Regions from separate parts of the Halomonas sp. H33-56 genome, predicted to be linked through region 2. Evidence: riboswitches for the same ligand, from Rfam matches in the RefSeq annotation. Region 2 holds a riboswitch; each other region holds the start of a gene.
The links. A riboswitch is a leader RNA that binds a small molecule or an ion and turns the genes downstream of it on or off. The one in region 2 is predicted to bind thiamine pyrophosphate.
Positions count from the first base shown of each region.

Region 1 (13,789 bases), 180 kb from region 2:
AGGTCGGCAGGCTGAGATTGCCCACCAGCGACAACAGGTGGTTGTCGCTGCGAGCGATGACCTCGACCTGCTGCTCGTCGCTGGGTGTGACGCTGGCCACATCGGTGGCGCCCCCCAGATTGATCCGGGCACCCTCGCGGATGCGGGCCTCGCTGTCCTGATTGACCAGGAAGACGTTGGCGGCACCGGCGATGGCCAGCTTGCCCCCCTCGGCGGTGGCCACGGTCCAGCTATCGAAGCTGCCGCTGATCCCCAGATTGCCGGTAGTAAAGGCGTTGAGCGCCTCGACGAATTCCTCGATGCGGGTCTGCAACGGCGAGCTCAGGGCAGTCCAGCGGCTGTCGTCACTGAAGTCTTCACTGGAGAGATCCACACCGCTGACGTCGGCCCCCTCGAACTGATAGATCAGGCCGGCCTCGCCCCCGCGCTGGTGGTCATCGGCCACCAGCACCTTGTCGCCGTTGGTCAGGTCTGCCGCACCGTCGGCGCTTGCATGGTCGTAGGTGCCATCGAGTTCACCCAGGGCCTTGCCCGCCACATAGAGGTGACGCCCCCACAGGCTATCCATATCGACGCTGTTGAGGCTCTCGGCGGTGACGCTGATGGCATCGCCGGCGTCCAGGTCCACCAGGCCTTCGACCACCGCATCGGCGTGGTTATTCTGCAGCGCAAAGACGAAGCCGCCGGCGACACCGACATCGGCCACCTGGCTGTCTTCCTTCTGATCCTTGGCGCTGTCGGTGCCCTGGACCTCGGACTCCGCCGCGGCGTCTCGCAGCTTGCCGATCAGGGTGTTGCCCAGCACCTTGTCAGTGAAGCTCTCTTCCTTTTCCTTCTTGTTGGGGTCGACGCCGGTAGCCGAACCCTCTGCACTGACCGCCGGGCGGTGGGCGCTGGTGGCGCTGACACTGACCGCACCGGCCACCTCGATATCGCTGCGCTGGGTGGCGATGGCGCCCAGTCGCGTCACGCTGGTGCCAAGGCGGGCCTCGGCACGATTGATGTCCACCGAGACCGCCAGGGCGGCGGCCACGTCCAGGGCGTTCTTCTGCTGGCCCTGGGATTCCTTGAAGTGCTCGCCGATGGAGGCAGGCCCGCGGTCGGCGATGCCTTCCTTGATCTTGTCACCGATGACGCCGCTGAGCGCCTCCTGAAAGTTGCCGATCACCGATGTCGGCGACAGGTCCTCGGCGCTGGCCGTGGCCCCGTCGACAAGGCTATCGGGGCCACCACCGGGGGCGGTACCGGCGCTGGCGCTGGTACCGCCGTGGTCTTCACCCTGGGAGGTCTCGGCGCTCAGTGTCAGATCGCCGCCCACGCTGACGTCACCGGCCAGTTGCGCCTCGGTGTTGCTGGTCTCGACGTTGATCGCCAGGGCGATGCCGACCTTGCCCTTGTCAGGGGCGGAACTGGCGGAGGTCTCGTTTTCCTCCACGCTGGTCGCCGCAACCACCAGATCATTGCCTGCACTCAGACTGGCGTCTTCCCACACCATCACCCGGGAATCGCTGACCAGCACGCTGACCGCCACCGCGCCGGCCACACCCTTGAGGCCATCCGGTTCAGCAGAGACGCTCTGGGCGGTGCTGACACTGCTGCTCAGGTTGATGTCATTGGCGGCGCTCAGGGTACCGTGGACGTGCACACTTGAGCGGGTGATCAGGGTGCTGACCGACACGCCCAGGCCCCAGGCCTTGCTGGCGCCCACCTCGGTACTGATGTCGAGCTCGGAGGCGACGGTGATGTCCCCGCTGGTGGCGGTGATGACCGCGTCGGAGCCGATATCGATGGCGACCTCGGCCACCATCACCGAGACACTGCCAAACAGCGACAGCCCCTGGAGGAAGTCCAGCGCCGTATCGATGCCCTGGTCGAGGAAGGCCACGCCGGTGCGCAGGTTGAACCAGTCGCGATCGGGATCCACCAGGCGCGCATCGATGGTTACGCCCCCGCCCTTGAGCGTGGCCTTGTCGATATCCACCGACAGGTCGAACAGGCCCACGTCGACCAGGCCATTGGCAGGCGCCAGCAGGGGTTGAAACAACTGCGCGCCAAGGTGCAACTCGCCTCTACCGGCATCGATCACACTATCGCCACCGATCGTCAGCTCACGCGCCAGGATCGACAGATCGTGTCCCAGCGTCGGATCACTCATGCTCAGATCGACGTTGTCCAGGGTCAAGGCACCGTCTGCACGCAGCTCGACACTGCTGGAGAACGTTCTGGTCACGTTGGACAGGGAGGCGTCGCCATCCCAGTAGCCCACCAGGCTGGCGCCCCCGCCGACGGTCACGTCGTCGAGCCGGGCGAGGCTCCCCGCCGCCAGTTCCACCTCGACCTGATCGCCGGTCTTGGCGTTCACGATGGTGCCGGTCGCCGCCTCGGCGATATCGATGGCCAAAGCGCCGGTAAAGGCAGTGGCCGTCAAGGTCTTGTCGGCGCCTCCGGTCAGGCTCAGGCGCGCCGCCTCGATCCCGGACAGCGTGGTTGTGGCCGAACCAACGACCAACCCGCCATCGGTCAGCGTCATGGAGTCGCCCGCCGCCGCCAGCAGGCTGTCGGTGCCGGCGCCGCCGTCGACACTGGCGGCGCCGGACACGACGACGATACGGTCGTCGCCACGGCTACCGGTCAGGGTGTCGCTACCCCCGGTACTGGCGTCCAGCACCACGCCAGTCCCGCTCAAGGCGGTGCTCAGCCATTTGTCGGCACTGACGCCCATGCCGAGTGCATCGGTCAGGATCTTCGCGGTGGCGTCGGCGCTGACGGCGAAGCTCGCGCTTCCCGTGGTGGTGTCGGTGACCACAAGACGCCCGCTGGCACCATCGAAGCTCGCGGTCAGACCTTCGACGTTGTCCAGCAGCACCAGCAGGTCGCCAAGGGTGCGGGCGTCGGCCACATTGAGCGCCCGCGTCTCGCCGTTCTGCAGGGTGAAGCTCAGGTGCGCGCCGGAGTTCTCGAGTTCGCTACCGGTGACGTAACGCGCCAGATAGGACTCGTACTCCGCCTGGCTGGCGAAGTCTTCTGCACCGGGAATCGCATCGCCCAGCGCCGAGAGGAAGGTCTCGATCTCGGCGTTGGAGGCGCCGCCAGCGGCCATCAACGCAGTGACCCGGGTCTGTTCGCCGACCCCGTGCCAGCCACTGGCATCGAGGGTGTTGGCGCCGGCGTTGCCGACCAGCGTCAGCGCCTCGATATCGCGATAGCTCGAAGCGGTCCCGCCGTCGATGCTGAAGCTGTCCCCACTCACATTGACGGCGTTCTGGCCATCGGCCAGGACGATTTCCAGACGATCCTGGCCGACGCCGCCGCGGATCTCGTTCTGCCCAGCCCCGGCACGAATGACGTTATCTCCGGCCACCGCCACAAACTGGGTCGTGGCCTCGCCACCGATCATCAGGTCGTTGCCGCTGCCACCCTGGAGATAGACACTGCCGCCAAAGCCGCTGGCGTCGAGCACGGTGTCGCCAAACTCGGCACGCAGCATGCCGTGCTCGATGCCGACCAGGCTGTCACGCCCCGCTTCCCGAGCGCGCACCTGGGTCGAGGTCACCGTGGCGCTGGCCCCGGAAGCTCCCAACGCCAGACCACTGCCGACCAACGCCTTGGCGAAGGCACCGTCGTCGGCCACGGCCATGAAGTCGCCGATAAAGCTGACGCGCCAGCGTACCTGCTGCTCACCAGCGGATTCGAACAGCTCGCGGGCCACCTGCAGGTTGCCTTCGCCCACCGCAGACAGTGCCTCGAGCGCCTGCTGTACCGCCAGGGCGTCGGCGTCCCAGGCCAGCGCGTCTGTCTGCTCGCCGGCGAAGTGGAAGACCACCGTCTCACCGGCGCTGCGCGACCACACCAGCTCGCGCTCCTCGGCGACGTCACCGCGCACCAGGGTGGCGCTGCCGCTGCCGCCGAACAGACGTAAGCTGTGGGAAGTACTGCCCAGCACCGAGTCGCTGCCGCTGCCACCATCGAGGCTGTTGCTGCCGCGATTGCCGAACAGCACGTCGTCACCGACACCCCCGACCAGGGTGTCGTTGCCACTGCCGCCCAGGAGTACCGCGTCGCCGGCGCCGGCTTTGAGGGTGTTGTCACCGGCGACGCCTTCCAGCTGAACCGAACCGCTGAACGCAGAGGCGTCCAGCACATTGGCAGAAGCACCGCCCACCAGGGTGGCGAGTTCGACGTCGCCCAATACCCAGTTGGTCCAGCCGGTCACGCTCAGCGCGGTATCGGTCAGGGTCATGTCGGCGTCGGCGCTGGCCTCGATGCGGTCGTTGCCGCCACCGGCCTGGACACTGCCGCCCCCGGCGCTGAGCACGAATCGGTCGTCCTGCGCGCTGCCGACAAGTTGGCTATTGCTGGCGCCATCCAGGCTCTGGAAGGTCACGCCGGAAAGCGAGTAGCCGCTGGCATTCAGCGTCTGGCCGGTCCCCGCGGCGGACAGCACCAGTTCCACGGGCTGGCGCTGGAAGCTCAGGCTGCCGTCGCCGGTGGTGATCGTGGCCGTGGCACCAGCGCTGGTCAGGGAGATGTCCCCGGATGCGCGCTGCACCACATAGGTCAGCTCGGCCTCCTCGGGGGTGAACTCACTGCCCAGCTCGCTCTGTTCGAAGCGATCGCTGCCGCTCACCGACACCAGGGTACTGCGACCGGCGCCGGCTTTCAGGGTATCGTCGCCGCCGCCCCCGACGATCAGGTTGTTGCCATTACCCCCGTCGAGGATAGTGTCGACCTGCGAGGTGACATCACCGATCAGGCGGTCGTCGCCGCCGGTACCGATAACGTGATTGAAGCCGTCGATACCGACGAAGCCGGTGGCCTTGCCGGTCCCCAGATCGACCTCTACCGAGGTGGAGAAGTCGCTGAAGTCGAGGATCTGGCCGGCCCGACCGTCGAGTCGGTCGATGCCGTTGAACGCGATATTGCCAAGCCCCAGACTGCCCTCGTCGTAAAGCGACCAACGCGCCCCGTCCTGGCTGCTCGAGAGCCGGTGCTGGGCGGCATCGTCCGTGGCTGACAGCACGCCGTCGTCGCCCTGGCGATAGGAGGCGGCGTTCACCGTCTCGATGCCCGTGAAACTGAGCCAGCTATCGTTGCGCGCCGCCGTGGTGGTGCTCGACCAGTCCACGCTGCCCGCCCCATCGGCGCTCACCTGCCACTCGGTGTTGCCCTGGATGCCCTCGATGCGATCATCGCCCTCGCCCCCCGCGAAGGTGATGGTCAGCCCCTGGCTATGCTCGAGTGCCAGGACGTCGTCGCCGTCGCCGCCCTGGAAGCTCACCAGCAGACCATCCGCCTGGCCCAGCAGGCTCTGGTCCACGCGCAGGATGTCCTGGGCGTCGCTGCCCTGGATGACCACGCCGCCACTGGCCTTGGCCTCATCGAGACCGCGTGAGGCCACCACCTGACTGACGCCTTGCTCGTCGAGTTCGACCACCTGCAGCACCTGCTGCTGGTTCTCCTCGACCACCCGCAACGTCATCTCGGCACCACCGGCCACGCTGGCGGTCAGCGGGTCCGCCGACATCAGCATGCGTGGCTCGAGTCCCTCGAACACGAACCGGGACGGCTCTGCCTGGGCACGACGAGCACGCCTGGGCTGGCGGAGAAGACGAGCGATCAATTCGGACAGAGGCTTGCGCTGGTGGCGACTCATGGGGGGACTCCGGTGGCGAAAAACGTCAAGAGGCGCATCGCGGCGACGATACGCCCCCTGATCTCGGTCGATCAGTGAACGGGAGTGTCCTGTTCGGCGTCGGACGCGACCGCCTCCTCGGCGGGGTCGCCCTTGGCCAGAGCACCCAGCCGCGAACCACCCTGCGCCTGACGGCTCAGTCGATTGAGATTGCGCAGCGACTGCAGGTGGACGTAGAGCAGCTCCAGCTCGTCACTGTCCAGCAGCGCCTTGAGGCTGTCCTCGGGCAGCGCCTTGAGCTTCTGACGGTTGACCGCCTGGAAGCCGGTCAGGGTGCGCTGACCACCTTCCGGCAAGCGAATCTGGGCCTCGACCGACTCGAGCAGGTCGAGCTCGACCAGACGGGCGCAGAAGGCGCGGGTGCGCTGGAAGTGCGCCTGATAGTCCTGAAGGAAGTCCAGTACCTTGCCCAGGTACTGGGTCTGCTCACCGTCGGCGTCGAAGAAGCGCTCGCCGCGACCGTCACGGTTGAGCCCTTCGTAGTCATCATCGATGCAAAGGGTGAAGGTCTTGTCGTTATCGGCGGAGGCAAACACGAAGGGATAGCGGCGGAAGAAGGCCGGCACGTACTCACCGCGCCACTGGCCTTCACGGTCCACCAGCAGATTCTGGTCCTGCTCGAGTCCCAGCACGGCGACCGGCAGCACCCCGTCGTCGGCCTTGGTGAAGACGATCGGCAGGTCGGTGGCGGCGGTCGGAAATTCGGCCGCCATCAGCGGCACCGAGTTCACCCCGCTGGCAAAGCCGAAGTCCTTGCCGACCTTGAGCGACAGCTCGCCATGCTTGTCGCGGGTGATCGGCTGAACGTTGCGATAGATCAGAAGTTGAGTCGCCATGAAATCGTCCTCTAGTACTTGAGTGTCGTCCCTGGGCCTGGACGTCAGCGTCGTTGCGCGGCCAGCGCGCCGGTGGAAGTCGGGGAGACCAGTGTCACCCCGTGGTAGAAGGTCACGAAGGGTTCGCCTTTCGCATCGAACCCCAGAGAAAGGTTGCTCAGCGGCTTGTCGCCGTGGGCGGCAATCCACTCGATCGCCTGTGCGCGCGACGTACAGCGCCACTCGCGAGCCAGCGACAACAAAAGGCCCGCCAGTTCGCCCAGACGTATCTCGGCCGGATGTAGATGCAGATTGAGGGAATCACGACCGGTATCGCGGCCCTGGCGCCGTTCCTCGATCCTCACGGTCAACGGTGGCCAGGGCTTTCGTGCCAGCGCATGGCTGACCTCGAGCTGTTCGATCAGGTCGCCGACGAGCGGGGGCATCGCCGCAAGCGTGCTCGCCATTGCATGGCGCACCGCCTCGGCGCTCTCGAGCAGGACATAGTCGGAGACACTGGCGTCGACGCCAGGGCGCCACTTCCACGCCTGGTACAGCGGGAAGCGACGCCCCGCCAGAGCCTTGTCCGGCAGCGGCGCTTCCCAGTACACCTTGGTGGTCGCCTCCTCCAGCCCGAGATGCAGATAGTGCGCCATCGTCTGCGTCGACAGTCCGGCGACAAAGGCCCTCCGGTCGCCAGGCGCCAGCGCCAGCGACTCCAGCAACCCCTCGAGGCGCACCGCAAGATCGTCGGCGTCAACGCCCTCGAGCGGCACACTGTAGAGCCTGCGCTGAGGAGCCCAGCGGGCGGGAGCGCACTTGACCGAGCGCTCGGCACTGTAGGGACGCGCGAGGCTATCGAGCCAGGACTCGATCAACGCCTGACGCTCGGCGAAGGCCCGGGGTTCAGTGCTGGAAGGCAAGGAGGTCCATCCGGTCATTCATATGGGCGTCGATCTCCGCCAGGTCTTCGCCATTGATGACGCCGGCGGCATGCTTCAGCCGCAGCACGCTGATCAGGTAGTCGTAGCGCGCACTGGCAAGTTCGCTGCGGGCGAAGAACAGATCGCGCTCGGCGTCGAGCAGTTCGAGCACCGGCATGACACCGGATTCATAGGCCACCTGGCGGTATTCGACGATGCGCTGGTTGGCGGTCAAGGACTCGCTGAGCGCCCTGACCCGGGACATGGCGGTGACGATACCCTCGAAAGCCGCACGTATCTCGCGGTCGATTTCTCGCCGCACCTGTTCGAGTCGAGCCTGCCCTGCCTCGATCAGACGGGTCCCTTCGCGCACCTCCGACGACACTCGCCCACCGCTGTAGACCGGCACATCGAGGCCGACCCGAATGGTCTGGGTCTCGACCTCGCTGCCGCCGCCGAACAATGAGCCCTCGGTCTCGTCATTGTCGTAGTCGAGACTCAGATCGAGGGTCGGATAGTGACCACCGCGACTCACCTTGACCTGCTGATTGGCCACTTCCACCGCCAGCCGTGCGGCTGATAGACGAGGATTGCGCTGCATCGCCAGCTCGATCCAGGCCTCGACTGACGACGGTTCTGGGCTCGCCAGCGTCAGGTCCTCATCGACCAGGCTAAGCTCCACCGGACGCACGCCGCTGACCTCGGCCAGGGCATTGAGGGCATCGCGCAGACGGTTGGCCACGTCCAGCTCGCGCGCCTCGACCTGCAGAAAGCGCGCCTGGGCGTCGAGCAGGTCGATCTCGCGAATCAAACCGTCCTCGAAACGCGCCCTGACCTGCTCGAGATTGGTCTGGACCTGCTTCTTTTCGGCCTGCAGGAAACTCAGGTTTTCCGAAAGGGCGAGTACCGCAAAGTAGCGTTCGGCCACCCGCAGGTAGAGATCCTGGCGCGAGACCTCGAGCTCGGACGCGGCCTGCTGGATCTCCAGCTTGGCCTGGCCAAAGGCCGCCCAGCGGGAATAGTCATAGATCGACTGCTCGAGCGAGACACCGTAGACGGTGGTCGGGTAGGACGTGCTGCCGCTGCCGTAGACCTCGTTGTCGGTACTGACGATGTCCTGGGAGATCTCGCTGCGCTCGACATTGACATTGATCTGCGGCAGCAGCGCTGAGCGCGCCTGATAGTAACGCTCATCGGTGGCCTGCTTACCATGAAAGTCGGCCTGAAACTGAGGATCGCTGTCCACCGCGAGCTCGTGAAGTTCCAGCAGACTTTCTGCCAGCACGGACGGAGCAAGCAGGCACGCCCACCCGCCCAACGCCAGGCCGAACGCAAGCTTGTTGAGATGCATGATGATTTTTCCCCTGCGCACCGGTGGGACAAACACCGGCATTGCGCAACTGCTTTGTAATATTTTATTAACAACGGATGTACGATATTACCCACATCTTTTGTAGGAACACAGCTCCCATCTACTCTTTTGCAGGCAACATGATCAACGCAGTATCGACGCAGTAGGAAACTACATCGCAAAAGATGAGAAAGTTCATACTCGCTATCGCATTCCGCCACCGAAGGGAATCGGGTAACACATTGAAACCTGGAAAGTTCCGAAATTACGCGGGACAAGAGACCATCTTCAGGTACACGGGAGCGGCGGCAGTCATGCGCCAAGCAGATTGCTTCAAGGCCTGGCAGCCGCTGTCACCTCAGCCCAGCCACCTGAGATTACCCAACCACCCACACTGATCCTTTCAGACTAGACCGAAAGAACGAGCAAAGTCCTACGTCAGCGATGACAACGCCGCACCTGGCGACACCTGGGCGCTATTCATTCAGGCTGGCAATGCGGTTGCGACCACTACGCTTGGCGCTGTACAGGCGCCGGTCGGCGCGCTCGAACAGCGGTGCAAACCCCTCCCCCTTGCGATACTGGCTGACGCCGATGCTGATGGTGATGCGAATCGTCTGTCCATCCGACAGGGTGATTTCCCCCCCTTCCACCGCGCGACGCACCCGCTCGGCCGCCTTGATCGCCTCGGGCAAGGCGGTGCGCCGCATGACCACCACGAATTCCTCGCCGCCGGTGCGCGCCACCAGATCGCCATCACGCAGGCAGTTGGCTACTGTTTGCGCCAGCCAGGTGAGCACCTGGTCACCGGCCGCGTGACCGAAACCATCATTGACCTGCTTGAAGAAGTCGATATCGACCGCGGCCAGCGAAAACACCATCCCGCCACTGTCGCATTCCTCGATCAGGCGGGTGACGTGGCGATCCAGCTGGCTTCGATTGGGGAGTCCGGTCAAGGCATCGGTCATCGCCTGGTCTTCCAGTTGATCACGTTCGAGGCGAATACGCTCGACCTCCATCTCGTTGGAAATGACACGTTCGACGGCCCCGACCAGTAGCCGGACCAACTCGATGTCGACCTCGCTGAAGGCGTGCCGGCGCACCGACGGACTGGAGAAGTTCAGGGTTCCCCATACCTTGCCCTGGATCCGCAGCGGTGCACCGATATAGGTCTCCAGCTGAAAGTTCTCGTAGCAGGGGTGGCCCTTGACTCGCTCGTCCTGCCCGGCGCGGTGGGTATGGAAGACGTCATCGGCGTCGAGGGTCAGCCGACAGTAGGTGTCACCCAGTGCAAAGCTATCGCCGGCCCCTACTGGCGCATTATCCGAGGCCGCCCAGCGCACCGTGTAACGCTCCCCCTCGACCTGACTGACCAGCGCGATATCCAGCTTCAGGTAGCTCAAGGCGTCACGCAGCAGCATGTCGACGATCTCTGATACTCCAATATCGGTGCGATTTACCCCGGTATGGACATCCCGCAACAGCTGGATCATCGAGCGATACTCGGAGACGTCCTGGATGATGGCGTAGAAGCCCATCACCTCATCTTCCACCAGGTCCGGCAGATAGTGGACCTTGAAGTAGATCTGGCGACCATCCTGGAGCACCAGGGAATCCTCGTAGCTGACCTCCTGCCCCGCCAGCGCCAGATCGAAACGTGGCCGGATCTTGGCGTAGGAGTCTGCATCGAGCACCGAAGACACCGGCTGCCCCATCAGCGCCTCGGCAGGCAGGCCGATGAAGTCGAGGTAGGCACGATTGTTGAAACGGAAGCAGAAGTCGCGGTCGACGTAGGCCACCATCACCGGCAGGTGGTCGGCCATCCGCGCGATGACACCGCGGCTTGCCTTCTGCCGAGCCGACAGTCGCAGCACCAGCCCACCATCGGCCAGGCGACAGCAGCTACCATCGCCCAGTTCCAGCGGCATCGAAGGCTTGGCAACGTGAGCGGCACCCCGGGAGACCCAGGCTTCAGCTACTGCCGCGGCCTCGCCAGGCAGCTCTGCCAGCCCCCGCCCGATCCAGACGTCTCCAGGCTCGCCCAGCACGCGCACGGCATCACCGACCACGTCGTGCACCTGCAACTCCGGCGTCAGGCGTACCAGCACCGTTCCGGACGACACCAATGCCTCTTCCACCCAGGCAAAACGCTCCATGAGGACATCTCCTTGCGTAAGCCCTGCCCTGGACCGGCAGCAGGTCAATACCCTGGCGGCTCGCGTGCCGTCTTCTCTAGCCTATGAAAAGATGCTTATAGATGCCGGATTATTTCGCTTGCCCGCTTCCACGTTATGCTGGCGTCGCCGACACCGCCGCGGGAGCTGCCCATGAACCACCAGGACCTTGTCGCCATCGAACACGCCCTGACGCTGGCCAATCGCGGGGATACCAGCTGGCTGTGCACGCGCCTGGACACCCCTGCTCCCGCCTTCCCCCACCTGAGCGTCACCAGCGATGCCGATGGCCCCAGGTACGCCGGACAGCCCATCTTGCTGACCCAGGCCCGGGACGGCGGCGCCTGCCTGGTCAATATCGACAACAACGCCAACGATGGCACCCCCTGTCTGGTCGAGCGCCTGTCACCGAGCAGCGAGACCCTGGTGCACCTGGAGGTCATCCATGCAACGCTCGCCGGCCAGCCATCGCTGATTCGCCGCGTCAGCCTGGGCAGTACGTCCATGAACCTGCAGCGACCCACACCAACCAGTCCGCTGGTCCAGATCGGCGACGACGTCGTCGAGGTGCTGATCCAGCCGGCCTTGCGTCTGGTACTGACCGGCCACTCCCCGGTCAATGCCGACCTGGCGCGCCAGGGGCAACGGCTCGGTTTCGAGGTCATCCTGTGCGCCCCAGACTACCCCGACACGCATCACTCGACAGCACCCCTGCCGGCAGGCGTCGAGTTCCAGCGCGCTCCCGCGGCCCCCTTCCTGCGCGGCGGCGGCGGGCACCGACGCACCCTGGTGATGGACGCCACCGACGCCTCGACCATTGCCCGAGCGAGCCGCGAGGCCTGCTGTCATGGCTATCTGGCGATGGCTGAAATCGATCCACGCCGAGCGGCGAACTGGCTTTACGATGGCTGGCACAGCCTGCGCACCTCGCCCACCGTCTGACGCCCCGTCGCTGCGGCCAAAGCGCCAATTGACAGCCATCGGAGGCGGTCCTACGCTGTGCGCATTCCTGGGGGAGCCTGACGGCTGAGATTCCGCATCACGCGGTAACCCTTTGAACCTGATCCGGGTCATGCCGGCGAAGGGAAGGATGGTTGCGTTATCTCCTCTTTCTTCCTGTCCGCCGCTCGTCCCGCCTGTCCACCGGTCCCTGCGGACAACGACAAGAAAGAGGTCTTCTTTCGATGATGCTCGATCCCACCTGGACGGCGCTGTGGCTTCTGCTGTGCGCCGCCATCTTTGCCATCCCCGGCCTGATCTATGCCCGACGTCGTCAGGGCGGCCTGGATGACTACATCTCGGCTCGCAACAGCCAGAACACCCGCGCCACGGTGTTGACCCTGGTGGCCACCACCCTGGGCACCTGGATCCTGTTCGGCCCCGCCCAGGCGGCCACCTGGGGCGGCATCGGCGCGGTACTGGGCTATGCGCTGGGTTCCATGGTCCCGCGCCTGGTGATGATCCCGCTGGGACGACGCATGCGTGAGCTGATCCCCGAAGGCCACGGCCTCACCGAGTTCGTGATCCATCGCTACGGGCGCACCATGTACGCCTTCACCCTGACGATCATGCTGTTCTATCTGTTCATCTCGCTGGCGGCAGGCCTCACCGCAATCGCCCATATGGTCACCCTGCTGGCGCCGATCCCGCTGTGGCTGACCGCCTGCGTAGTGATGATCGCGACCCTGCTCTACACCTTCTACGGCGGCCTGCGCACCACCATCTTCACCGACAAGGTACAGATGCTGGTGATCCTGCCGTTGCTGGCGCTGCTGCTGGTGTTCGGCTGGCAGGCCGCCGGCGGCGTCGCGCCGACGCTCGAGGGCCTGCAGGAACGTGCGCCCCAGTTGCTGGATGTCACCGATGCCGGTGGCCTGCGTGCCGGCCTGACGTTCTTTATCGCGGTGATGCTGACCGGCCTGTTCTACCAGGGCACCTGGCAGCGCATCTACGCCGCCCGGGACAGCAAGGTGTTGCGGCGGGGCTTCTGGATCGCAGGGCTGTTCAACTTTCCGGTGATCGTGCTGATGGGCCTGTTCGGCCTGGCGTTCGTCGGCCTCGGGCTCGAGGGAGACGGCTCGGTGGCGCTGTTCAGCGTGCTGCTGTCCGAGGTGCCGCTGTGGTTCGCCCTGGCCTTGATTCCGCTGGGTCTGGCCCTGGTGATGAGCAGCGCCGACACCACCGTCAACGCCACCTCCAGCATCATCGCCGTCGACATGCACCGGCTGCTGCCCCAGGCCAGCGAAGCCACCCTGATGCGCCTGGCACGCTGGCTGATCGTCGCCGCAGCGGTGCCGGTGACCTGGGTGGCAGCCCAGGGCTACAGCGTGCTCTATCTGTTCCTGCTGGCGGACCTGCTGTGCTCGGCGGCGGCCTTCCCGGTGTTCTTCGGTCTGTTCAATCGCCGCTACGACGGGCGCAACGCGGTCCTCAGCACCGCTGCAGGTCTGGTCGCCGGGCTGGCGATGTTCCCGTCCCCCAGCGGCGGTACCGCCACCCTGCTGGAATCCTTCCTGCTGGCGGCCTTCGTGCCGGTGCTGGTCTCGCTGGTGCTGATGAAGCTGCTGCCATCCCGCCAGGACTATGACTTCACCCGCATGGGCAGCCTGGTACGGCGCTTCCAGAGCTGACACCGCCACGCTGACAGCCTGGCAAGGCGTGATAAAAAACAGCGGGACGTGCTGACGCGTCCCGCTGTTGTCGTTTCAAGGCCTGGCGATCAGGGGCCCTGGCAGTTCCGGCTCATCAGCGCTCGCGACGCGCCAGCCCCAGGTGGTCGCGCAGGGTGCGGCCCAGGTACTCGCTTCGAAACAGCCCGCGACGCTGCAGTTCGG
Region 1 is NZ_JAMSHP010000001.1:1,510,817-1,524,605, reverse strand. Features, by position in the region: gene NFH98_RS06740 (LEPR-XLL domain-containing protein) at 1-5,653, opposite strand, end outside; gene NFH98_RS06735 (SapC family protein) at 5,725-6,528, opposite strand; gene NFH98_RS06730 (hypothetical protein) at 6,573-7,430, opposite strand; gene NFH98_RS06725 (TolC family outer membrane protein) at 7,414-8,781, opposite strand; gene NFH98_RS06720 (sensor domain-containing diguanylate cyclase) at 9,258-10,937, opposite strand; gene NFH98_RS06715 (hypothetical protein) at 11,109-11,897, shown strand; TPP riboswitch at 11,957-12,059, shown strand; gene NFH98_RS06710 (sodium:solute symporter family protein) at 12,140-13,585, shown strand; gene NFH98_RS06705 (LLM class flavin-dependent oxidoreductase) at 13,701-13,789, opposite strand, start outside.
Region 1: it holds a riboswitch for thiamine pyrophosphate, as region 2 does, so the genes downstream of both, NFH98_RS06710 (sodium:solute symporter family protein) here and tenA (thiaminase II) in region 2, are expected to answer to the same signal.

Region 2 (13,789 bases):
CCTGGGCGGCAGCTTCGAAGAGATGCCGAGTCATATCCTCGACTACGCCAAACGCGACCGGCGCTGGGTCCAGGGCAACCTGCAGCATATGCGCCTGCTCGGCGGGCGCGGACTGCACGTGCTCAGCCGTCTGCACTTCTTCTTCGGTGCCCTCGCCTACCTGTCGTCGCTGGTGTGGCTGGCGATTCTGGTGATCAGCACCATCGACGCCCTGATCCGGGCGCTGGTGCCGACCAACTTCTTCACCTCGAGTTCGCAGCTGTTTCCCGACTGGCCGATCGCCCCGCCCAACCTGATCATGCCGCTGCTGATCGGCACCCTGGGCATGCTGCTGATGCCCAAGGTACTGGGGCTGGTGCTGGGGCTGATCCAGAACCCGCAGGCCTATGGCGGACGGGCCCGGCTCGTCGCCAGCATGCTGCTCGAGACGCTGTTTGCCATGCTCATCGCGCCGCTGATGATGGTGTTCCACAGTCGTTTCGTGATTCAGGTACTGAGCGGCCGCACCGTGGCCTGGGATCCACAGTCCCGCGAGGGCCGCGCCCTGCCCTGGAAGGAAGCCTTTCGCCACACCTGGCTATGGTCACTGATCGGCGCCTTGTGGGCGCTGGTGACCTGGGCCTTCACCCCGAGCTTCTTCATCTGGCTGACGCCGGTGTGGCTCGGCCTGGTGATGGCCGCCCCGCTGGTCCGCTGGAGCTCCAGCCTGAGCATCGGCCGGGCCCTGAGGCGCGCCGGCCTGTTGCTGGTCCCGAGCGAGACCCGCCCCCCGGCGGTGGTAGGCGAGCTTCGCGTCGCCGAGGCACCACCGCCGCCGGCGACCCCGGCTGAGCCGCCACGGGAAATCCCCCGCGAGATGCCGGTGCAGTCCTTTCGCGAGCACGGCACGGAATCGGCGCCGGAGGTCTCCGGCGAGAAGCCCGTCGACTGAGCCGGTGCCGTGGCACAGCGTTGTGTCCTCCCCCTCCTTTTGCATCATCCGGAGGGGGAATCCCAGCGGACTACTACACGTCAAGCATAGTAGCGTGATCCATGATTCATCTGTTTGCCGCTGTCTGGTGGTAACGCTTTGCTCTACAAAGAGCGTTCTCCAGCTCCGGATAACACACATCCGCCAGGAAAACCCTTTGTCAATCTCTACTTAAAAAGCAGGATAGCCACTTTTTCCCGAACTCTTCGTTCATATGCCTGATATCATGGTCTGGATGCGCTTCCTCATCCATGGCATCCCCTACAGGCAATCTTTTACTTCCCTTCGAGAGCTCCCGCTCCGTAAAAAATCCGTTGACGATGGTATCAGCAGGCTGAGCGATCAACTCGGCATTGCATTTATCATACACTTCATCGTTCATCAACTTTATTCCGGACAGGTAGCTTTCCGGAGGATAACTTCTATCATCACCTTTCTTCCGAATAGGCAGGGGATTATGTCCAACATATATCTTTTTATTGGTCACGCTCCTGATCATTTCCATGATCTTCCAGGACGTCGTACCCTTGACACTATCCAGCACGGTTTGCTTTATTACTGCTGATGAAAAAAATTTTCCAGGTTCGACAAAAAAAACTTCCATCTGAAGTCCGTAAATCAAGAATAGATCATATTCAACGATATCAATCTCACTCTTGCCACCCGATGTATAGGTGATGGTCCTCTTTAATCTATCTGTTTTTGGAACCAGTTTATTATCGATGAGAATCAGTCCACCCAAGCCATTACTTCTAGCGGTAAAGAAGACAAGATTATATTCTTGATGCCACTCTGGCATCAGGTCCCAGGCTCTTTTCAAAGCACCAACGTGGCTATTGCCCAGCACACAAATATTTTTCTTCATTCCTTACCTCCAAAGGCGTCGAAGATCTCTTCTTCGCAAACCAGATCATTCATTTTCTTTACGCTACCTACCCTCTTGTTTTGTTTTCCGAAAATCTCAGCGCCAAACTTTTTCCTCAGAGAAGAAAAAAAATGATTCATCACAAAATCGACACCGTGGGGGTTAACACTTCGTTGATTGGGTTCGAAAAACACCCCCTTGAAAACCGGGCTGTTGATTATTTCATACGAAGGAAAATAATCCACATAATTACAACCTCTAGAAATCTGCCCAGCCACGGCACGCAACACTGACTTGGATTCCATTGTAGCGACGATCACGTTGTTCCTGGAGTTTGTCGCTACCAAAGGAACAGGGGAAACTGTCAATATAAAGCGTAACTCAGGATTCTCATGACGCATTATTTCTATGGCATCTCGCAGATCATTCATCACAGAGGGATACATCTGATTCTTGAACGCATGGATACCTTTCAGGTAGGTCCCTGCTGAAGTCCCGGGACACATCGGATACTCGTAGCCGTATTCCGAATTGAACCAGCTTTCAGTCAACCCTAGGGTGAAGACAAAGAAGTCTGATGAGAAGATGCATTCCCTAAACGCTTTTATTGTCTCCTCTCGAGAGAGCATTAACTCTTCTTTACTACAGAAACCCTCTGGTTCCACCACGGGGCGAAAGGGATCATAGAACCTTCCGTTCTTTTCCCAAATCTCCTCAGGCGGCTCTTTTATCCCTGTTGCCCACTCTACCCACTGCTTCAACAATGAGGTGGTGTATATATTCCCGGTTCTTGCCGAAAATATATTGTAATTGTATTTTTTTGCATTTTCCTGCGAGAGCCCCCTAGGTGGAGTTTCTGTCGAGACCCAGTTGAACCCTCTGCTATCAAGAGCGTTTCCAATATGTTGCGCAAAGCAGGAACCGAAGGTAACCACCCTACTATCCTTTGTGATCTTGAACTTTGGAGACCACAAATTGGATATGTCAAAAATCGACTTTTCTGATACAGCTTTTTTCCAGAAGGCACGGTCTGGAAGTGTCGAATATGGATTCATATTAATCACCTCAAACATAATATATAACATCGGTCGTGAACGAACAAAATTGATAACGTCTATCTTAAATCACACATTACCACGACGAATAGGAGTGTTTACGCCAACACTGGCATCTCGTCTTCCTTTCTAAAATATTTGCATAAAAAAAGATAGGCGAAATATTTGTCTATTGTGTTGAGAAACGAGCACTGACAACGGCCCCGGAGCCCTTCATAGAACCTTTCCCATGCACCATTTCCCTGCCCCACGGGTGGTTCAAAAGAGAACAAAGCAAGCATTTTTAGCTTCCATGAAAACTCGGCGAACCAATGCTTCCCATAAAGACGGGACCAACACACCTGTCACCTTCTGTCCTTCTTCACAAAGGAGTCATCAAGCGCACAACGACTGTCAGAATATCGATAAAACAAACGTACTTTTTTCACTCTAGATTCTCTCACATATTCTCTATCAGGCAGCCGCAAAACACGCAAATACAATCCAGAGAACATCCAAGAAAAACCACGCAAACATCCCTTTAAATAACAACAAAATCGTCGAAACTTTGTCGAATTGATCAATCAGGACTCTACTTCGCCACTTTTCCTCAATCGGATAAAATGCATTCTCAACCATGCGGAAACTTCTCCAGATATCTGGGCAGTTGCACTCTCGCGATATCGTGGAAACCTCCTCCCCCCAGCGGCGTATCTACTGATCGGGATCGGTTCTTGCCAAGCCGAGGTGGACTCCCTTCGAGGTCATGCTAGACTCGATCCAGACTCGCTTGACGGGGTGCCGGTGAATCCGGCTGAGATGGCGCAGGGCCAGGGTGACGAATCACCGGCCGCCAGCGCCGATCCCGTGGAACCTGATCCGGGTGCGGTGTGGCTTCACACCTTGAACCGGCGTAGGGAATCAGGCGGTGGTGACAGCCCCTGCGCGCGCACCTCCCTCCTTTCTCGTCGCCGTGTCCTCAGCCGCCGCACTCCGGATCCGCACCAACCGGAGGCAACATGGGCTACCGCTTTACCGATCTTGTCGACGCCTGCCGCGATGACTGGCACGCCTACATCGAACACGACTTCGTGCTCGCCCTTGGCCGTGGTGAACTGGCTGACGCCAGCTTCCGTCACTATCTGAAGCAGGACTATCTGTTTCTGCTGCAGTTCTCCCGGGCCTACGCCCTGGCGGCCTACAAGAGCCACAGCCTCGACGAGCTGCGCGGCGCCTTCGACGGCATGAAGACCATCCTCGACGTGGAACTCGGCCTGCATCTCGCCTTCTGCCGCGACTGGGGCATCGGCGAGGCCGAACTCAATGAGCTGCCCGAAGCTCGCGCTACCCTGGCCTATACCCGCTACGTGCTGGACGCCGGCAGCCGCGGCGACCTCCTGGACCTGCACGTGGCGCTGGCCCCCTGCATGGTCGGCTACGCCGATATCGCACGAAACCTCAACGCCCGTTCGGACACCCTGCGCGGTGCCGACAATCCCTTCGACGCCTGGATCGCCATGTACGAAAGCGACGACTTCCAGGCCGCCGCACGCCAGGAGCAGGCCTGGCTCGACGATCAGCTGGCCCAGGTATCCGGCGAGCGCTTTGCGCGACTGTCACGGATCTTCGCCGACGCAACACGACTCGAGATCGACTTCTGGCAGATGGGACTCGATCTAAGCGACTAACACAATCAGCACCACGCTTGACGGGGGGCCGCCAGAGGCGGCTGAGATCATGCAGCGCATGGGACCCGTTGAACCTGATCTGGGGGTAACCCCGATGCCATGGCATCGCGGTGAGGACCAGCGTAGGGATCAAGCGCTCACGGCCCAGGCCACGACGCCCCCTCCTTCCTCACGCGATGCACACAACAACGACAGCACCCAGTGCCGTGAGAAGGACAAGCCAATGCCGCTCGATCACCCCGTTTCCGCAAACAAACCCCGCCATAGCGCGCACTTCCTGGCCGAGACCGCCCAGGTCGACCAGGCCGCAGTTACGCCCCTGCCGGGTTCGCGCAAGGTCTATGTAAAGGGCTCCCGCGACGACCTGCGGGTGCCGTTTCGCGAGATTTCGCTGTCAGCGACCCGCACCTCCGGGGCCGACGAGGCCAATCCGCCGCTGCTGGTCTACGACACCTCCGGCCCCTACACCGATCCCCAGGTCGAGGTCGACCTGCGTCACGGGCTTGCCGAATTGCGCCGGCCCTGGATCGAGGAGCGCGACGACACCGAATGGCTCGATGGACCGACCTCGGACTACGGTCGCCGGCGTGCCAACGACCCGACACTCGCCCCGCTGCGTTTCGAACTGACCCGCACGCCGCGCCGCGCACGTCGTGGCGCCGACGGCAGCGCCGGCAATGTCACCCAGCTGCACTACGCCCGCCGCGGCATCATCACCCCGGAGATGGAGTTCATCGCCATCCGCGAGAACCAGCGTCGACAGGCCCTGGCCGATGACTATCGAGGCAGCGACGAGGTCGAGCGCATCCTCGGCCACCAGCATCACGGGCAGGGCTTCGGCGCCCGTCTGCCAGAGGAGATCACCCCCGAGTTCGTGCGCCAGGAAGTCGCCGCCGGGCGCGCCATCATCCCCGCCAACATCAACCACCCGGAAGCCGAGCCGATGATCATCGGGCGCAACTTCCTGGTGAAGATCAATGGCAATCTGGGCAACTCGGCGGTGACCTCCTCCATCGAGCAAGAGGTCGAGAAGATGACCTGGGGCATCCGCTGGGGCGCCGATACCATCATGGATCTGTCCACTGGCCAGAACATCCACGAAACCCGCGAGTGGATCATCCGCAACTCGCCGGTACCGATCGGCACGGTGCCGCTCTATCAGGCGCTGGAGAAGGTCAAGGGCGTGGCCGAGGACCTCACCTGGGAGGTGTTCCGCGACACCCTGATCGAGCAGGCCGAACAGGGCGTGGACTACTTCACCATCCACGCAGGCGTGCTGCTGCGCTACGTGCCGCTGACCGCCAACCGGGTCACCGGCATCGTCTCCCGCGGTGGCTCGATCATGGCCAAGTGGTGCCTTTACCATCACCAGGAAAGCTTCCTCTACACCCACTTCGAGGAAATCTGCGAGATCTGCAAGCAGTACGACGTGGCCTTCTCGCTGGGCGATGGCCTGCGTCCGGGCTCGGTGGCCGACGCCAACGACGAGGCCCAGATGGCGGAGCTCAAGACCCTGGGCGAGTTGACCCATATCGCCTGGAAGCACGACGTCCAGGTGATGATCGAAGGCCCCGGCCACGTGCCCATGCACCTGGTCAAGGAGAACATGGACAAGCAGCTCGAGTACTGCGACGAGGCGCCCTTCTATACCCTTGGGCCACTGGTGACCGATATCGCCCCGGGCTACGACCACATCACCTCGGGCATCGGAGCGGCGATGATCGGCTGGTACGGCTGCGCCATGCTGTGCTACGTCACCCCCAAGGAACACCTGGGCCTGCCCGACAAGGACGACGTCAAGACCGGCATCATCACCTACAAGATTGCCGCCCACGCCGCCGACCTGGCCAAGGGGCATCCCGGCGCCCAGCGCCGCGACAACGCCCTGTCCAAGGCGCGTTTCGAGTTCCGCTGGGAGGACCAGTTCAACCTGGGCCTCGACCCTGACACCGCCCGCGCCTATCACGACGAGACGCTGCCCAAGGACTCCGCCAAGGTGGCCCACTTCTGCTCCATGTGCGGCCCCAAGTTCTGTTCCATGAAGATCAGCCAGGAGGTCCGCGACTACGCCCGCGACAACGGCCTGGAGGGTGACGGCGACGCCGTCATGGCCGGCATGGAGGAGCGCGCCCGGGTCTTCCGTGAACAAGGCGCTGAGCTGTACAAGGAGGTTTGAACAAGGAGGTCTGAGACAAGCCATTCCCCGGCGCATCCCCGGGCAGCGTTCGACTGCCCGGGGATGCATGTCTTGTACGCCCGGTCCCAGCTCTTCCGCACAAAGTTAGACAAAAGTCTAATCCAAAGATTCATGCACTTGACGCTCATCACGGCTTCGTCGGATCCACCAGCAAAGCCGTTCGACTACCTCCCCAGGCCAGTTATTCGCGCCCCGGGGCGGTGCTAGATTCGCCGCCATCCCACGCATTCTCGCCTCACCAAGGCGTCTTTTCTGGAGATGGCATGAAAGCCCCGATTCTGGTGATCAACTGCGGCTCCTCCTCGATCAAGTTCGCGCTGATCGATCAGGCCCCCGACGCTCCCCGACTGTCCGGTATCGCCGAGCGCCTGGGTAGCCACGAGGCTCGCCTCAAGCTTGTAGACGAACACGGCAGCACCCGCGAGGTCTCGCTTCCCCGTGCGACCCACGCCCTGGCGCTCAAGACCATCCTCGAGCACCTTGACGTCCACCGGCCCATCGGTATCGGTCACCGGGTGGTACACGGCGGCGAGCGCTTCACCGCCGCCACCCTGCTCGACGACGCCGTGGTGCGCACCATTCGCCAGACCATCAGCCTGGCCCCCTTGCACAATCCGGCCAACCTCGACGGTATCGTCGCCACGCGCCGGCTGTTCGAGGATCTGCCTCAGGTGGCGGTGTTCGATACCGCCTTCCACCAGACCCTGCCGCCCCACGCCTACCGCTACGCCATCCCCGAAGAGCTCTACAGCCGACACGGCATCCGTCGCTACGGCTTCCACGGCTCGAGCCATGCCTACGTGACCGGACGCCTGACAGAAGTCAGCGCCCGTGGTGAAGGCGGCTGGCTGATCGCCCACCTGGGCAATGGCTGCTCCGCCACCGCGGTATGGGCCGGCAGAAGCCTGGACACCAGCATGGGCATGACCCCGCTGGAAGGCCTGGTGATGGGCACCCGCAGCGGTGACGTCGACCCCGGCCTGCACCTGCACCTGGCGCGCCAGCTGGGCATGTCGCTGGAGGGCGTCGATCAGTTGCTCAACCAGAAGAGCGGACTGCTGGGGCTGTCCGAGCTGACCAACGACATGCGTGAGCTCGAACAGGCCGCCAGTGAAGGTCACGCCGGCGCGAGCCTGGCCATCGAGGTGTTCTGCTACCGCCTGGCCAAGTCCCTGGCGGGCCTGGCCTGTGCCCTGCCCCGGATCGACGGCATCGCCTTCACCGGCGGCATCGGCGAAAACTCTGCTCTGGTGCGCGCCCGGACCCTGGGCCACCTGGAGGCCCTCGGTGTACGCCTGGACGCTGACGCCAACGAGAGCCTCGGGCGTGGCGAGGAAGGCCAGATCCACGACCGAGGCGCCAGCTCGGCGCCGGAGATCCGCGTCATCCCCACCGACGAAGAAGGCTATATCGCCAGCCAGACCCGGGAATTGATCGTGAGCCTGACGTCCACGCCAAGGCTCGAGGAGGTTCTGTGAGCACCCAGTCCCGCACGCTGCTGCTGATCCCCATCGACGACGGCGTCGCCCTCACCTCCGCCGGCCTCGGCCTGCTTCGTGCGCTGGATACGCTGGGGCTGGACGCGGGTTTTCTGCAGCCCTTCAGCCAGTCCGAAGGTGGCGAGCAGGCAAGTGACAACGACGAACGCGCCCGCTCGCTGGTGGCCAGCACCCTGGGCATAGGTTCGCCGCGTCCGATCTCGCGCCAGACACTGGAGCAGTATCTCGGCCGCGACGATCGCGATGGTCTGCTGGAACTCGCCGTGGAGCGTCACGCCCGCGTCGCCCGCCCTGCCACCGGCAAGGCGCCGGCGCTGATCGTGGTGGAGGGCGTTCGCCCACTGCCGCGAAACGCCTACGCCTTCGACCTCAACGTGCGCCTGGCCAGTGCCCTCGACGCCCAGGTGGTACTGGTCGCCGATGGCCAGATCGCCGATCCCCAGGAACTGGCCAAGCAGTTGCAGTTCCATCGCCAGAGCATCGACGCGGTGGGTTCGGTGCGTACCCTGGGCGCCATGCTGATGCGACTGCCGGGGGACGGCGACGGCTCGGCCATCGACCAGACCCTGGCCTCGGTCAGCGAGGTCGAGGCCCGCGCCCATCGCCAGCACTGGCAGCAGCAGCTCGCCAGCGGCGCCGATCTGACCCTGCCGGTGGTCGCGGCGGTGCCCTACCGGGCCTCCCTGACCGCACCGCGAGTGGTCGACGTGGCCCGCGCCCTCGATGCCAGGATCCTGCACCACGGCGAGGCCGATCGCCGCCGCGTCGCCCACTCGACGCTGGGGGCCCGCAGCGCCGAGCACCTGCTCTACGCCCTGCGTCCCGGCGAGCTGATCGTGTCCCCCGGGGACCGCGACGACACCCTGCTGGCGGCGGCCCTGGCCACCATGAACGGCGTGCCCCTGGCGGGCCTCCTGCTGACCCACGGCGAGTCACCCAGCCAGCAGCTGATCGACGTCTGTCGCCCGGCGCTGGCCTCGGGGCTGCCGGTCCTCTCGGTGGACACCGACAGCTACGCCACCGTGGCCCGGCTCACCGAGATGTCCGGCGGCATCCCGGTGGATGATCACGAGCGCGCCGAGGCCATCTGCGCCTTCGTCGCCGATCACCTGGATCGTGACTGGCTACTGGCGCTGATTCACGACGACGCCCAGCGCCGCCTGTCACCGGCGGCCTTCCGCCATCAACTGGTCAGCATGGCCCAGCACAAGCGTCGGCGAATCGTGCTGCCCGAAGGCGACGAGCCACGCACCCTGGAAGCGGCCATCCTGTGCCAGCGTCGTGGCATCGCCAACTGCGTGCTGCTGGGCAAGCGTCGCGCCATCCTCGAGGTGGCCAAGGCGCGTGGCCTTGAACTGCCCGACGACCTGCAGATCCTCGACCCGGACGCCGAGCGTGGTCGCTTTGTCGCACCCATGGTCGAGCGCCGGCGTGGCAAGCTGACCCCGCTGACCGCCGAGGCCCAGCTTCATGACAGCGTGGTGCTGGGTACCATGATGCTCGCCGAAGGCGAGGTCGATGGCCTGGTCTCCGGCGCCGTGCATACCACCGCCAACACCGTGCGCCCGGCCTTTCAGCTGATCAAGACCGCCCCCGGCTACGGCCAGGTGTCGTCGGTGTTCTTCATGCTGCTGCCCGACCAGGTGGTGGTCTACGGTGACTGCGCGGTCAACCCCGACCCCGACGCCGAGGCGCTGGCCGAGATCGCCCTGCAGAGCGCCACCAGCGCCGAGGCCTTCGGCATCGAGCCGCGGGTCGCCATGATCAGCTACTCCACCGGCGAGTCCGGCAGCGGCGCCGACGTCGACAAGGTCCGCGAGGCCACCCGCATCGCCAGGCAACGGGCGCCGCACCTGGCCATCGACGGCCCGCTGCAGTACGACGCGGCGGCCATCGCCAGCGTGGCCCGGCAGAAGGCGCCGGAGTCACCGGTGGCCGGCCGCGCCACGGTATTCGTGTTCCCCGACCTGAATACCGGCAACACCACCTACAAGGCAGTCCAGCGCAGCGCCCGGGTGGTCAGCATCGGCCCCATGCTTCAGGGCCTCAACAAGCCGGTCAACGACCTGTCCCGGGGCGCCCTGGTGGAGGATATCGTCTATACGATTGCGCTGACCGCGATCCAGGCCGGTCAGTAACGACCAGAAAAGCGCCATAGACCGTCAGAAACGCCGAGGCCCCGGGAGAACCGGGGCCTCGGCATTTGTATGGGCTTTAGCCCGAAACCGCTCGCTACCACTCGGCGATGCCGGTATACAGGCACACCAGCACCAGCCCAAGCAGGAAGACGGTCTCGGCGACCATCAGGATGACGGGCTTCCAGCCGACCACGGCGAGCTTCTGGAAGGAGGTCTTGATACCGAGTGCGGCGATGGCGGTGACCAGGCACCAGCGCGACAGGTCGGTCATGCCCTCGACCATCACCTGGGGAATCACGCCCATGCTATTGATCAGCACCAGCACCACGAAGGCCACCAGAAAGCTCGGGAACATCGGCACCTTGCCGCCTTCACCGCCACGGGCGCGGCGAAACAGCAGCATGAACACCATTACCGCCGGCACCAGCATGGCGACCCGCAACAGTTTGACGAAGGTCGAGATATCGCCGGTCTCGTCGGAGATCATGTAGCCGGCACCGACCACCTGGGCGACGTCATGGATGGTGCCACCAAGAAAGATGCCGGCCTGGGTATCGGTCAGTTCCAGCGCACCGACCAGCAGCGGGTAAAGCACCATGGCGGCGGTGGACAGCGTCGTCACGCCAACCACGGTCAGGATGGTATTGCGCTCGGCGATCTCGTTGCGCGGCATCGCCGCAGACAGTGCCAGCGCCGCCGAGGCGCCGCAGATCGCCACCGACCCGCCGGTCAGCAGCCCCAGGTCATTTTTCAGCCCCAGCAGTCGTGCCAGCACGCTTCCCGCCAGAATGGTCAGCACCACCCCGGCGACCACCGTCACCACCGGGCCGATCCCGAGTTCCGCCACCTGCTCCAGGGTGATGCGTACCCCCAGCAGGGCAACACCCAGCCTGAGGATGGTGCGGGCGGCAAACTCCACCCCCACCAGGCAAGGGCCCTGCTCGCTGAGAAAGTGCAGGGTCATGCCGAACAGCAGTGCGTAGAGCAGGGTCGGGCCACCGTAGTGATCGGCGATAAAGGTGGTGGCCAGGGCAATGGTGATACAGATCAGTACCCCCGGCATGCGCTCCCGGGCGGGCTCCAGATGGCGACGCCATCCGGTCACGGGCGTCTCGGGCTTGGCGTGGGTCGTTGGCTGGGACATGGGCGTCCTCTCGTTTATTCGTTGTTCGCGTATCAGGGGTCGCGCTCAGCGGGTCAGGCGATGACACGCCATTGATTTGATCCTGGCCCAGCCTGCCGTCGCGACGTTAGGGCCAGAGCGTGGCCTCGAGTAAGGCCAGGCCCCGATGGCATCGATCCGCCGTCGAGGTTCCAGCGCTGCACGTCAGGCGGCGCGCGCCTGGGCACGGCGATCGGCCTTGATCATGTCCGCCGCGCGTTCGGCGATCATGATGGTCGGGGCGTTGGTGTTTCCCGAGACGATGATCGGCATGATCGAAGCGTCCACCACCCTCAGTCCCTCGAGGCCGTGCACCCGCAGTCGGTCATCGACCACCGCCAGGTCGTCGTGGCCCATCTTGCAGGTGCCCGCCGGGTGGTAGATGGTCTGACTGTAGCGCCGGGCGGCCTCGAGCAATTGCTCGTCGCTCTGATACTCCCGCCCCGGCACGTATTCATCGGTGATCACCTCGGCAAGTGGTGCCTGCTCGGCGATGCGTCGCGCCACCTTGATGGCGTCCACCGCCACGCGACAGTCTTCTTCGGTGCTCAGATAGTTGGGCTGGATCGAGGGATAGACGGCGGGGTCGGCGCTGGTGATGCGAATACGCCCCCGGCTGGTCGGACGCAACTGGCACACCGAGGAGGTGAAGGCCGAGAACGGATGCACCCCTTCGGCCGGCTTGTCCGCCGACAGCGGCTGCATATGGAACTGGATATCCGGGCGATCCAGGCCCTCCCGCGACTGGGTGAAGATGCACACCTGACTGGCCGCCAGGGTCAGCGGCCCGGTGCGGGTCAGGGCGTACTGGGTGCCTACCGCCAGCTTTCTCAGCGGATGACGCACCTCGTCGTTGAGGGTGCGACAGGAGGTCTTGAACACCAGCCGGATCTGCAGATGGTCCTGCAGGTTCTCGCCGACACCTGGCAAGGCATGGCGGCAGTCGACGCCGACCTCGGCCAGGTGGTCGGGATCCCCGATGCCGGAGCACTGCAGGATCTGCGGCGAGCCAATGGCGCCGCTGGACAGCAGCACCTCGAGCCTGGCGCTCGCCCGATGGGTCCCCTGCCCCTGGCGGTACTCGACCCCGACCACGCGCTTGCCCTCCAGCAGCAGCCGCTGACAGTGGGCCCGCTTGACCAGGGTGAGATTGGGGCGCTTGAGCGCCGGGCGCAGAAACGCCTTGGCGGTCGAGCAGCGAAAGCCCTTGTAGGAGGTCTGCTGGAAGTAGCCCACGCCTTCTTGCCTGGCCCCGTTGACGTCGCGATTCTCGGGAATCCCCGAGGCCTTGGCCGCCTCGATGAAGCGTTCGGCGATCTCGCGGCGCAGACGCAGGTCCGAGACCTTCAAGGGGCCGTCGGCGCCGTGGTAGTCATCGGCGCCCCGCTCCTGGCACTCCGACTTCTTGAAGTAGGGCAGCACCGAGTCGTAGTCCCAGCCGTCGTTGCCCAGCTGCGCCCAATCGTCGTAGTCCTCGCGCTGACCGCGAATGTACAGAAGCCCATTGAGCGAGCTTGACCCTCCCAGCACCTTGCCTCTGGGCCACTGCAGCCGGCGACCGTCGATGCCCTCGTCGGGATCGGTGAGGTAGCACCAGTCGGTGGCCGGATTGTGCATGGTCTTGAAGTAGCCCACGGGCACGTGGATCCACGGATTCCAGTCGGACCCGCCGGCCTCGAGCAGCAGTACCGACACCTCGGGGTCCTCGCTCAGGCGGTTGGCCAGCACGCAGCCGGCGGAGCCCGCCCCCACGATGATGTAGTCGAAAGCCTCTGGCGGTGGTGTTGTGGTTGTCATGTCGCTCACTCAATCGAGACGTTTTATCTCAATTTATGCTAGACATTTTTCTCAAAAGATCAATATTGAGACAAAAAAAATCATTTTTATTGATCTATTCCCGAGAGACTTCTAAGGTGTGGTCAAGGCCCTTTATCGGGCCCGGTGCCAGGCGACGATCGCCAAGCGCGAACGCCCCGGCACTCCCCTGCATCCCTACACCAAACACAAGACTGGGAGCCTTCCATGAGTTCACGCCTCTTCTCATCAGACGTGTCGCGCCGCGACTTCCTGAATATCTCGGGTCGCTTCGGCATGACCTCCACGCTGCTGGCCGCCAGTGGTCTGGGCGCTGGCCTCACCGCTTCGAGCCTGGCCCGAGCCGCCGACGCCGAGCAGCAACGCCGCTATCAGACCGAACCCAAGTTCCAGCTGCGCTTTGGCGCCTCGGGCTTCAACG
Region 2 is NZ_JAMSHP010000001.1:1,327,151-1,340,939, reverse strand. Features, by position in the region: gene mdoH (glucans biosynthesis glucosyltransferase MdoH) at 1-931, shown strand, start outside; gene NFH98_RS05955 (hypothetical protein) at 1,131-1,835, opposite strand; gene NFH98_RS05950 (GSCFA domain-containing protein) at 1,832-2,890, opposite strand; TPP riboswitch at 3,654-3,807, shown strand; gene tenA (thiaminase II) at 3,889-4,557, shown strand; TPP riboswitch at 4,569-4,703, shown strand; gene thiC (phosphomethylpyrimidine synthase ThiC) at 4,781-6,733, shown strand; gene NFH98_RS05935 (acetate/propionate family kinase) at 7,018-8,232, shown strand; gene pta (phosphate acetyltransferase) at 8,229-10,391, shown strand; gene NFH98_RS05925 (YeiH family protein) at 10,486-11,535, opposite strand; gene NFH98_RS05920 (GMC family oxidoreductase) at 11,719-13,350, opposite strand; gene NFH98_RS05915 (TRAP transporter substrate-binding protein) at 13,576-13,789, shown strand, end outside.

Region 3 (2,905 bases), 180 kb from region 2:
TGAAGCCGTCCGCCCCGCCCTGCTCGACCCAGCGCTGCATCTCGTCGGCGATACGCTCCGGGGTGCCGACCATGGTGCAGTGGCCGCCACCGGCGGCGAGCCGTCCCAGCAACTGGCGCAGCGTCGGTCGTTCGCTCTCGATGATCCGCAGAATCGTGGCGTAGCGCCCCTTGGGCCCGCTGAAGGCCTCCAGTGGCGGCAACTCGGGCACCGGGGCGTCGAGCTCCCAGTCGCTCACGTCCTGGCCGATGAACTGACTCAACTGGCGCCGTGAGCTGTCCACCGGCAACAGTTCGTCGAGCTCCCGCTGCTTGCGTCTGGCCTCCTCTTCGGTGGAGCCGACGTAGGTGACCAGCCCCGGCATGATCGCGACCTTCGGTCTGCCAGCGGCCTTTACCCGGGCCTGAAGGTCGCTGTAGTAGGCCTGGGCGGAGGGCAGATCGTAGGCCACCGCGTAGATGGCCTCGGCGTAGCGCGCGGCCAGGTCACGGCCCTGATCCGAGGCGCCTGCCTGGAACAGCACCGGGTGGCCCTGGGGCGGACGCGGCACCGTCAGCGGGCCATCCACCAGAAAGTGCTCGCCGTGATGATGGATGGGACCGACCCGGCTGGCGTCGACGTAATCGCCCTGGCGGTCCCTCACCAGGGCGTCGTCACTCCAGGAGTCCCACAGCGCCAGCACGGTATTGGCGAATTCCTCCGCCCGGGCATAGCGCTCGGCGTGGCTTGGCATGGCCTCGAGCCCATGGTTGCGCGCCTCGCTGTCGAACATCGAGGTCACCAGGTTCCAGCCCAGGCGTCCGCCGGAGATATGGTCCAGCGAGGCCAGCATGCGCGCAGCATGAAACGGCGTATAGAAGGTGCTGGAGACGGTCGAGATCAGCCCGATGTGTTCGGTGGCCCGCGCCATGGCCGCCAGCATGGTCAGTGGCTCCAGGGTCCACAGCGGGCCGTCGGCGACGCTGCCCACGGCGTGACCATCGGCGAAGAACACCGCATCGAAGCGACCCCGCTCGGCGAGCCGCGCCAGCTCCTCGTAGTAGCGGATATCGGCCAGGCGCTCGACGCTGGAACGGGGATGACGCCAGGCCGCCTTGTGGTGGCCACAGCCCATGATGAACAGATTGAGGTGCATGCTGGCCATCAGTCCTTCACCAGTCCGCCGTCGACCACCAGGTTCTGGCCGGTGACCGCCCGCGACCAGGGCGAGGCGAACAGCAGCGCGGCGTCGGCAAACTCTTGCGGCGTGGTCACCCGTCGCAGCGGTGTGCTGGCGGCGATCAGATCGAACACCGCCTCCGGCGTGGCGCGGGAGGCATCGGTGGTGCGCAACAGGCCGCCGGAGATCATGTTCACGGTGATGTTGTCCGGGCCCAGATCGTGGGCCAGGGTGCGCGTCAGCGACAGCAGCGCCGCCTTGGCGGCGGTGTAGTCGTGGTAGGGCACCACCGGGTTCTGGAACAGGTTGGTACCGATATTGACGATGCGACCAAAGCCGGCCTCACGCATGCCGGCAAGCGACGCCTGCACCGTGTTCAGTGCTCCCCGGGCGACGCCCTGAAGCTGATGATCGAGGTGCTCCCAGGTCAGCTCGTCGGGACCGGGACGGGCGTCGCCGTTGAAAGCGAAGTCCGGCAGCGCATTGTTGATCAAGGTGGTGACCGGTGCGCCGAAGTGCTCGCGGGCACGCGCGAACATGGCATCGACGGCGCTGCGATCACAGACGTCGGCGGCCACTGCCAAGGCTTGCTCGGGATAGTCGGCTACCAGCGCGTTGGCGCCCTCTTCGCTGCGTCGATAGTTGACCACCACCCGCGCGCCCTGCTCGAGGAAACTGCGCGCCAGGCTGACGCCGAGGCCACGTCCGGCGCCGGTGACGACGACCAGCTGGCGGCAAATGGGAAGCGCGGGCGGGCTTGCGGAGGTAGCGGGTGAGGCGTCGGAAAAGGTCATCTGGCGGGTCCTTGGTCGAGGCGAGGAACGCACGCCGACCCCTGGACTGACGACTGCGCTGACATCCCTTCGCCGGTATGAACTGGATCAGGTTCGACGGGTGTTTCTCAGCCCCGCTATCGTGCGAGACACCCCGTGCCATGCGCCTTCGACCTTAGCCCATCGGCGCGGGACGGACAAGCCGCGCAGCACCTGGAACATCACCGCAGCCAGGGCATGCAGATGGGCGCTTCAGACCCGACGGTCAGCCCGGTGCCTGGACGGCTTGCATCAAGTCACTTCCTTCCTCTCCCGCCCGATTGACCCTGGTCGAGACCGGCCATGCCTCGAAGGCGCCAGCGGGTAGATGCCGCACCGTCTGGCGCATGACGTGGCGATCACTCAGGGCAGGATCGAGCCAGGGTTCAAGGCTGCCGTCGTCCAGCGCCAGCGGCATCCGGGCGTGCACCTGACTCGCGCAGCCCCGGGCAGGTTCGGTAAGGATGGCAAGGCCCGGCCTGCCGTCAGCCCTTTCACTGAAGATTGCCGCCAGCCACAGCGGCGCGCGATCTTCACGACATAAAAAATAGGGCTGCTTGCCGGTCTCGCCCGGCAGCCACTCGTACCAGCCGTCCGCCGGCACCAGGCAGCGATGGCGGGCAAAGGCCCCACGAAAATAGCGCGAGGTGGCGACCTTCTCCACGGTGGCGTTAATCGGCTCCGGCGACCCGGCCTGGGCCCAGTGGGGTCGATAGCCCCACCACATCGAGGCAAAGGAAGGTACGCCCTCCCCCTCCATGGCGAGGGACGTGATCCAGGTGCCTGGCGCGACGTTGTAGCGAGGTTGCGGCTCCTGCTCGGGCAGGCGCGGCGCCACCGGCAAGCGCATCAGCGCCGCCAGCTGAGCAAAAGGTGTGTAACAGGCGAAACGGCCGCACATGGTTACCTCCGTTACCGGACCCTGCAGGATCAG
Region 3 is NZ_JAMSHP010000001.1:1,507,855-1,510,759, reverse strand. Features, by position in the region: gene NFH98_RS06705 (LLM class flavin-dependent oxidoreductase) at 1-1,144, opposite strand, end outside; gene NFH98_RS06700 (3-oxoacyl-ACP reductase) at 1,144-1,953, opposite strand; TPP riboswitch at 2,001-2,099, opposite strand; gene NFH98_RS06695 (SOS response-associated peptidase) at 2,198-2,872, opposite strand.
Region 3: it holds a riboswitch for thiamine pyrophosphate, as region 2 does, so the genes downstream of both, NFH98_RS06700 (3-oxoacyl-ACP reductase) here and tenA (thiaminase II) in region 2, are expected to answer to the same signal.